One region of the Streptomyces sp. NPDC047017 genome, then DNA from elsewhere that is predicted to be linked to it. Evidence: riboswitches for the same ligand, from Rfam matches in the RefSeq annotation. Region 1 holds a riboswitch; the other holds the start of a gene.

The links. A riboswitch is a leader RNA that binds a small molecule or an ion and turns the genes downstream of it on or off. The one in region 1 is predicted to bind ZMP and ZTP.
Region 2: another riboswitch for ZMP and ZTP. It lies ahead of ABZ858_RS17805 (bifunctional 5,10-methylenetetrahydrofolate dehydrogenase/5,10-methenyltetrahydrofolate cyclohydrolase); the one in region 1 lies ahead of ABZ858_RS22055 (glycine hydroxymethyltransferase).

What each region holds. Positions count from the first base shown of each region.
Region 1 is NZ_JBEYVW010000013.1:83,120-86,507, reverse strand. Features, by position in the region: gene ABZ858_RS22065 (glutathionylspermidine synthase family protein) at 1-1,013, shown strand, start outside; gene ABZ858_RS22060 (hypothetical protein) at 1,173-1,364, shown strand; ZMP/ZTP riboswitch at 1,476-1,565, shown strand; gene ABZ858_RS22055 (glycine hydroxymethyltransferase) at 1,602-3,047, shown strand; gene trpS (tryptophan--tRNA ligase) at 3,170-3,388, shown strand, end outside.
Region 2 is NZ_JBEYVW010000009.1:233,198-236,585, reverse strand. Features, by position in the region: gene ABZ858_RS17810 (glycosyltransferase) at 1-906, opposite strand, end outside; gene ABZ858_RS17805 (bifunctional 5,10-methylenetetrahydrofolate dehydrogenase/5,10-methenyltetrahydrofolate cyclohydrolase) at 1,032-1,904, opposite strand; ZMP/ZTP riboswitch at 1,925-2,008, opposite strand; gene ABZ858_RS17800 (nuclear transport factor 2 family protein) at 2,276-2,641, opposite strand; gene ABZ858_RS17795 (hypothetical protein) at 2,821-3,126, shown strand; gene ABZ858_RS17790 (S-(hydroxymethyl)mycothiol dehydrogenase) at 3,245-3,388, shown strand, end outside.

The DNA.
Region 1 (3,388 bases):
AACTGCACACCATGTGCCTGGCCGCCGCCGGCCACATCGTCACCGCCGGTCGCTTCGCCGACCTCGGCATCACCGACCCGCGGGTCGCCGGGGCCGTCGCCGAGTCCTGGCAGCGGCGCGCCGAACTCCCCTCCGTCTACGGCCGTTTCGACCTCCGCTACGACGGCACCGGCCCGGCCAGGATGCTGGAGTACAACGCCGACACGCCCACCTCCCTGGTCGAGGCCGCCTCACCGCAGTGGTTCTGGATGCAGGACCGTTTCCCCGGCGCTGACCAGTGGAACTCCCTGCACGAACGGCTCGTCGACGCCTGGCGCGCCCAGGCCCGCCTGCTCCCGCCGGGCAGCCCGCTGCACTTCGCGCACTCCGCCGAGGACGAACTCGGCGAGGACCTGATGACGGTCGCCTACCTCAAGGAGACCGCCGAGCAGGCGGGCCTGGCCACCGACTGGATATCCATGGAGGAGATCGGCTGGGACCCGCTGTCGGGCCGGTTCGTCGACAACGGCCTGCGCTTCATCCGCGGCATCTTCAAGCTCTACCCCTGGGAATGGCTCACCACCGACCGCTTCGCCGGGCACGTCCTGGACACCCTCGACAACGGCGGCGGCACCGGCTCCACCCTGTGGATCGAGCCCGCCTGGAAGATGCTGCTCAGCAACAAGGCGCTGCTGGCGATCCTCTGGGAGCTGTACCCGGGCCACCCCAACCTGCTCCCCGCCTATCTGGACGGCCCCCGCGAACTGGCCGCCACCACCGGCTACGTCGCCAAGCCGCTGCTCGGCCGCGAGGGCGCCGGAGTGACCGTGCACGAACCAGGCTCCTTTGCCCCCGCCCCGCGCGACGAGCCCTGCTGCTACCAGGCGCTCGCCCCGCTGCCCGCCTTCGACGGCAACCATGTGGTGCTGGGCGCCTGGGTCGTCGCGGACGAGTCCGCCGGGCTCGGCATCCGCGAGTCGTCCGGCCTGATCACCGACGAGTACGCCCGCTTCCTCCCGCACGTCATCCTCTGAACCCCGTCCGCGTCCTCTGAGCCCTGTCTGCCCTTTTGAGACTTCCGGTGCCTTCTGCGCGGCCGTACCAGCCGGACCGGAACCCCAGGTCTCAACCGGCGGCTCAATGAAACAATGGAGGTCACAGGCCCCGACCCCGCCCGATGGGAGACGACGGACGTGAAGTTCCTGCTGGAGGTCACCGTGGACGACGCGCAGCCGGCCGAGCAGAAGGCCCGCGAGCTGGGCCGCATCCTGCGCTACTGGGGCGGCAACCTGCACCACTACGCCCTGGAACCCGGCGACGGCTCGGCGATCCACGACTCCGCCCACCGGGAGGTCGGCGCCTGGCGGCTGGCCGCGGACGCCTGACGCGCTCCCGGGGCCGCTCGGACTGCTCGGGCCGCGCGGACTGCTCGGCCGCGCGGGCCGCTCGCATGGTGGACGCCGCAGCGTCCACCCACGGCCCGGCCGGTAGGCTGACGCACGGGCCGTGACTGGCGCGCTGGGATGGGACGGACCATCGGGGAGCGGCCCGAGCGGGAAACTGTGCCGTGCGCCTGGGCCGCACCGTGAACGCCGAACGCCCCCGTCCGGAGGTCCCCGAAGATGTCTGCGCCCCTGTCCAACGAGTCCACCGCCTTCCGCGCCGCCCTCGACGTGGTCCGCGCCGTCGAGCCGCGCGTCGCCGACGCCATCGGCCAGGAGGTCGCCGACCAGCGCGAGATGCTCAAGCTGATCGCCTCCGAGAACTACGCCTCCCCGGCCACCCTGCTGGCCATGGGCAACTGGTTCAGCGACAAGTACGCCGAGGGCACCGTCGGCCGCCGCTTCTACGCCGGCTGCCGCAACGTCGACACCGTCGAGTCGCTCGCCGCCGAGCACGCCCGCGAACTCTTCGGCGCCCGCCACGCCTACGTCCAGCCGCACTCCGGCATCGACGCCAACCTCGTCGCCTTCTGGGCGGTCCTCGCCCAGCGCGTCGAGCTGCCCGCCCTGGAGAAGGCGGGCGCCCGCCAGGTCAACGACCTCTCCGCGCAGGACTGGGCCGAACTGCGCCGCGCCTTCGGCAACCAGCGCATGCTCGGCATGTCCCTGGACGCCGGCGGCCACCTCACCCACGGCTTCCGCCCCAACATCTCCGGCAAGATGTTCGACCAGCGCTCCTACGGCACCGACCCGGCCACCGGCCTGATCGACTACGAGGCCCTGCGCGCCTCCGCCCGCGAGTTCAAGCCGCTGATCATCGTCGCCGGCTACTCCGCCTACCCCCGCCTGGTGAACTTCCGGATCATGCGCGAGATCGCCGACGAGGTCGGCGCCACCCTCCTGGTGGACATGGCGCACTTCGCGGGCCTGGTCGCGGGCAAGGTCCTCACCGGCGACTTCGACCCGGTGCCGCACGCGCAGATCGTCACCACCACCACCCACAAGTCGCTGCGCGGCCCGCGCGGCGGCATGGTGCTGTGCGACGACTCCCTCAAGGACCAGGTCGACCGCGGCTGCCCGATGGTCCTGGGCGGTCCGCTGCCGCACGTCATGGCCGCCAAGGCGGTCGCCCTGGCCGAGGCCCGCAGGACCTCCTTCCAGGACTACGCGCAGCGCATCGTGGACAACGCCCGCGCCCTCGCCGAGGGCCTGCTGCGGCGCGGCGCGACCCTGGTGACCGGCGGCACCGACAACCACCTGAACCTGATCGACGTCGCCTCCTCCTACGGCCTCACCGGCCGCCAGGCCGAGGCCGCGCTCCTCGACTCCGGCATCGTCACCAACCGCAACGCGATCCCGGCCGACCCCAACGGCGCCTGGTACACCTCCGGCATCCGCGTCGGCACCCCCGCCCTGACCACCCGCGGCCTGGGCACCGCCGAGATGGACGAGGTGGCCGGCCTGATCGACCGCGTGCTGACCGCCGCCGAGCCCGGCACCACCGGCAAGGGCACCCCCTCCAAGGCGCAGCACGTGCTCGACGCGAAGATCTCCGACGAGATCTCCCGGCGGGCCACGGATCTGGTGGCCGGCTTCCCGCTCTACCCCGAGATCGACCTGGGCTGACGGCTCCGGAACGGGGCGCGGGGAACCGCGCGGGCGGCCACGGCGGCCCGCGCGTCCCCGCGCCCCGCGCCACCCCCGCCGCGCGGCCCGATCCCGCCCCGGCCGATGAGAGAATGGGCCCCATGGCCTCCGTCGACCGCCCCCGCGTACTTTCCGGAATCCAGCCCACCGCAGGCTCGTTCCACCTCGGCAACTACCTCGGCGCCGTCCGCCAGTGGGTGGAGCTGCAGGAGTCCCACGACGCGTTCTACATGGTCGTCGACCTGCACGCGATCACCGTGCCGCAGGACCCGGCCGAACTGCGCGCCAACACCCGGCTGGCCGCCGCCCAGCTGCTGGCC
Region 2 (3,388 bases), on a different contig from region 1:
GTGCGGCACCTCCCCGATGGTCAGCATGTCGTCGCCGGCCGCCGCCAGGCCGCCCCAGCCGCGCTGCACCACCCCGCGCAGCCCGGCCCGGCGCAGCGCGCGCACGATCGTGCCGCTGAGCCGGGCCGGGTCGGGCACGGTGGCGCTGCCCAGGCCGACGAAGACCGGTGGCGGCCCGGCGTCCAGGAACTCCCGCAGCGCGGCGGGGAGCCGCTCGTCACCGTCGTAGGGCCACCAGTAGCCGCACACTTCGAGGCCCGGCCGCCAGTCGTGCGGGCGGGGCACCACCAGCGGGCTGAAGCCGTGGTGCACCGGGCGGCGCATGCCGGCCCGGATGCGCAGCGCGGTCCCGAGCCGTGCGGGAGGCAGCCCCAGCCGGGCCCGTACGGCCGGTACCGCGGCGGAGAAGACCCGTTCCACGGCGAGGTTCACCCCGTGTCCCGCGAGCCGGTTCGCCGGGCCGCCGAAGTGCCCGCCGCCCAGCAGCGGAGGGGCGAACTCCCGGGTGGGGGAGAGGGGTTGCAGATGGACGCCCATGCTGGGCAGTTCCAGCGCCTCGGCGATGGCGTGCCCGACCGGCCCCAGGGACCCGGACAGCAGCAGCACGTCGCTCTTCTCGGCCGCCGCGATCAGCCCGTCCGTCATGCGCGCGAGCGCCGCCCGGGCCAGCCCGACGGCGCGCACCATCTTGCCCGCGCCGGTCGCGCTGCGGTGCAGCCCCCGCCCGCGCGCGGAGTCCAGCTCGGCGCGCGGGTCCACCGGCAGCGGATGGAACCCGAGCCCCGACCCGGCGACCAGGGGCTCGAAGCATCCGTGGGTGACCAGGGTGACCGCGTGGCCCGCCCGGGCCAGGCCGAGTCCGAGCCCGGTGAACGGTGCCACGTCGCCCCGGGACCCGGCCGTCATGATGGCTATGCGCACGACCGTCAGTATGGCCCGGGCGGTGGGCCGCCGCCCGTCGGCGACCTGCGGTCCGGCGGCCGCCGCGGCCCCGGCCGGGCGCCCGGACCCCGGGGCCGGCGGCGCGCCGTTCAGGCCCCGAGCTGCCGGGACGCCGCGGTCATGGTCTGCTCCAGAAGGGTGGCGATGGTCATCGGGCCGACGCCGCCGGGGACCGGGGTGATCAGCGAGGCCCGCTCCGCCGCCGAGTCGAAGTCGACGTCACCGACGTTGCCCGGGTTGTAGCCCGCGTCGATCACCACCGCGCCCGGCTTGACGTCCTCGCCGCGCACCAGCCGCGGCCGGCCCACCGCGGCGACCACGATGTCCGCCTCGCGCAGCACGGACGGCAGTTCCCGGGTCCGGGAGTGGCAGTACGTCACCGTGGCGTCCCGGGCGAGCAGCAGCATGCCCGCCGGCTTGCCGAGGATCGCGCTGCGGCCCACCACCACGGCCCGCTTGCCCGCCGGGTCCACGTCGTAGGCGTCGAGCAGCCGCATGATGCCGCCGGGCGTGCAGGACACGAAGCCGGGCAGCCCGAAGCTCATCGTGGCGAAGGAGGCGAAGGTGACGCCGTCGACGTCCTTCTCGGGCGCGATCGCCTCGAACGCGGCGCGCTCGTCGATGTGGTCGCCCACCGGGTGCTGCAGCAGGATGCCGTGGACCGCCGGGTCGGCGGAGAGGTCGCGCAGCGCGGCGACCAGTTCCCCGGTGGTGGTCGCGGCGGGCAGTTCCACGTGCCGGGAGGCGATGCCCGCCGCGCGGCAGCGGTTCTGCTTCATCCTGACGTAGGTGACGGAGGCGGGGTCCGCGCCGACGAGCACGGTCGCCAGACACGGCCGCACCCCCGTGCGCTCGGTGAGCGCGGCGGCCCGGTGCGCGGTCTGCCCGACGATGCGGCGGGCGAGCGCGGTGCCGTCCATGAGGCGGGCCCGAGACGCGGCCTGAGACGTGACCTGGGACATGATCCACTCCTGAGCGTTCGACGGATCGCCCAGGCGCGCGGCTGTGACTTCGCGGAGCCGCTCCCCGGTGGTGCTCCACCTCAGCGCCAGTCACGGCCCGCCTCCAGCCTATGCCAGGCCCGTCGCCCCACCGGCCGGGGGTGCCGGTCAGCGCCGCCGGGCCCGGGGCGGGTGCGGTGTCCGGTGGCGCGGACGGCACCGCAGCGCCGTGCGCAGCACCGACCGCAGCAGCGGGAACGGGACCGGCCGGGGTACGGCAGGCGCGGGACGCGGGCGCCGCACGAGCGAGGAACGCGCGTGCCCGGCGCCGGCCCGTGCCGAGAAGGTCCAGGTCAGGCGAGAGCTGACCTGGACCCGCGCGGCCCTCCTCCCTACTCGTCCCATGCCTGGATCATGACCTGTTCGGCGATCTTGCCGTCGCGCAGCGAGATCATGGACTCGGCGAGGACCCGGACGCCGTCCGGATACGCGCAGGACTCCACGTACGCCGCGTGGTCGCCCTGGACGACGCACCGCTCCAGCCGGTGCGTCATGTCGCGGCCGTAGACGTCGTCCAGCATCGCGCCGATCTGCCCGCGCCCCTTGACCACCTTGGGGTGGCTGGGCTGGGCGTCGCGGTCCACGATGCGTATCTCGGCGTCGTCCGCGTAGAGCGACAGCAGTGTGGACGCCGTGTGCTCCTCGATGCCCCGGCGCAACGCGTCGGTGTCGAAGGCGGGATGTGCCGTGGTCGCCATGGTGACCTCCTGCGAGGCCGCGGCCCGGGGAGGCGGGCCGCCCACCGGCCTCTCCTACCGAGCCTCCTCCGGCGCGCCCGGCCCGGCAAGCGCAGCCGCGCGGACCGGCGCGCTCGCCCTGACGGGTGAGCGGTACGGGGCGGCCGTGTCCGGACCCGTCCGGCGGCGTTGCAGAGGACATGATCTCCACTCGACGTATCGTCGCCGTCGCCTCTCTCGCCGCCTCGGTCACGGGTCTGGCCGCGCTGCCGGCGAGCGCCGCCGGCTCGCCCGTCCCCATCGTGGGCAGGGCGGTGCCCGTGGGCCTGCTCGACTCGGTCGCCACCACCGGCGTCCCGGCGGACCAGCAGAACCGGCTCCCCTCGGTCTCCGAGCAGCTCTCCGGGCTCCAGCACGTACGCGACCTCAACCAGGTGAACCGGCTGGAGCAGGTCACCGGCCTGGTCTCCCCGCTCTTCGGCCTGGTCCCCGCGATCCAGCACTGACGCCCGGCACCGGCCGGCCCCGCGGTCCTGCCGCCGCCGCCCGGATCCGCGTCCCCACCGATCACTCGCGGCGTAGGGTCGGGGGGACGGACACCGGTCGACGGAAGGGACTCCCACCATGGCCCAGGAAGTGCGCGGCGTGATCGCACCCGGGAAGGACGAACCCGTACGGGTCGAGACGATCGTCGTGCCGGACCCGGGACCCGGGGAGGCCGTCGTCCAGATCCAGGCGTGCGGGGTCTGCCACACCGACCTGCACTAC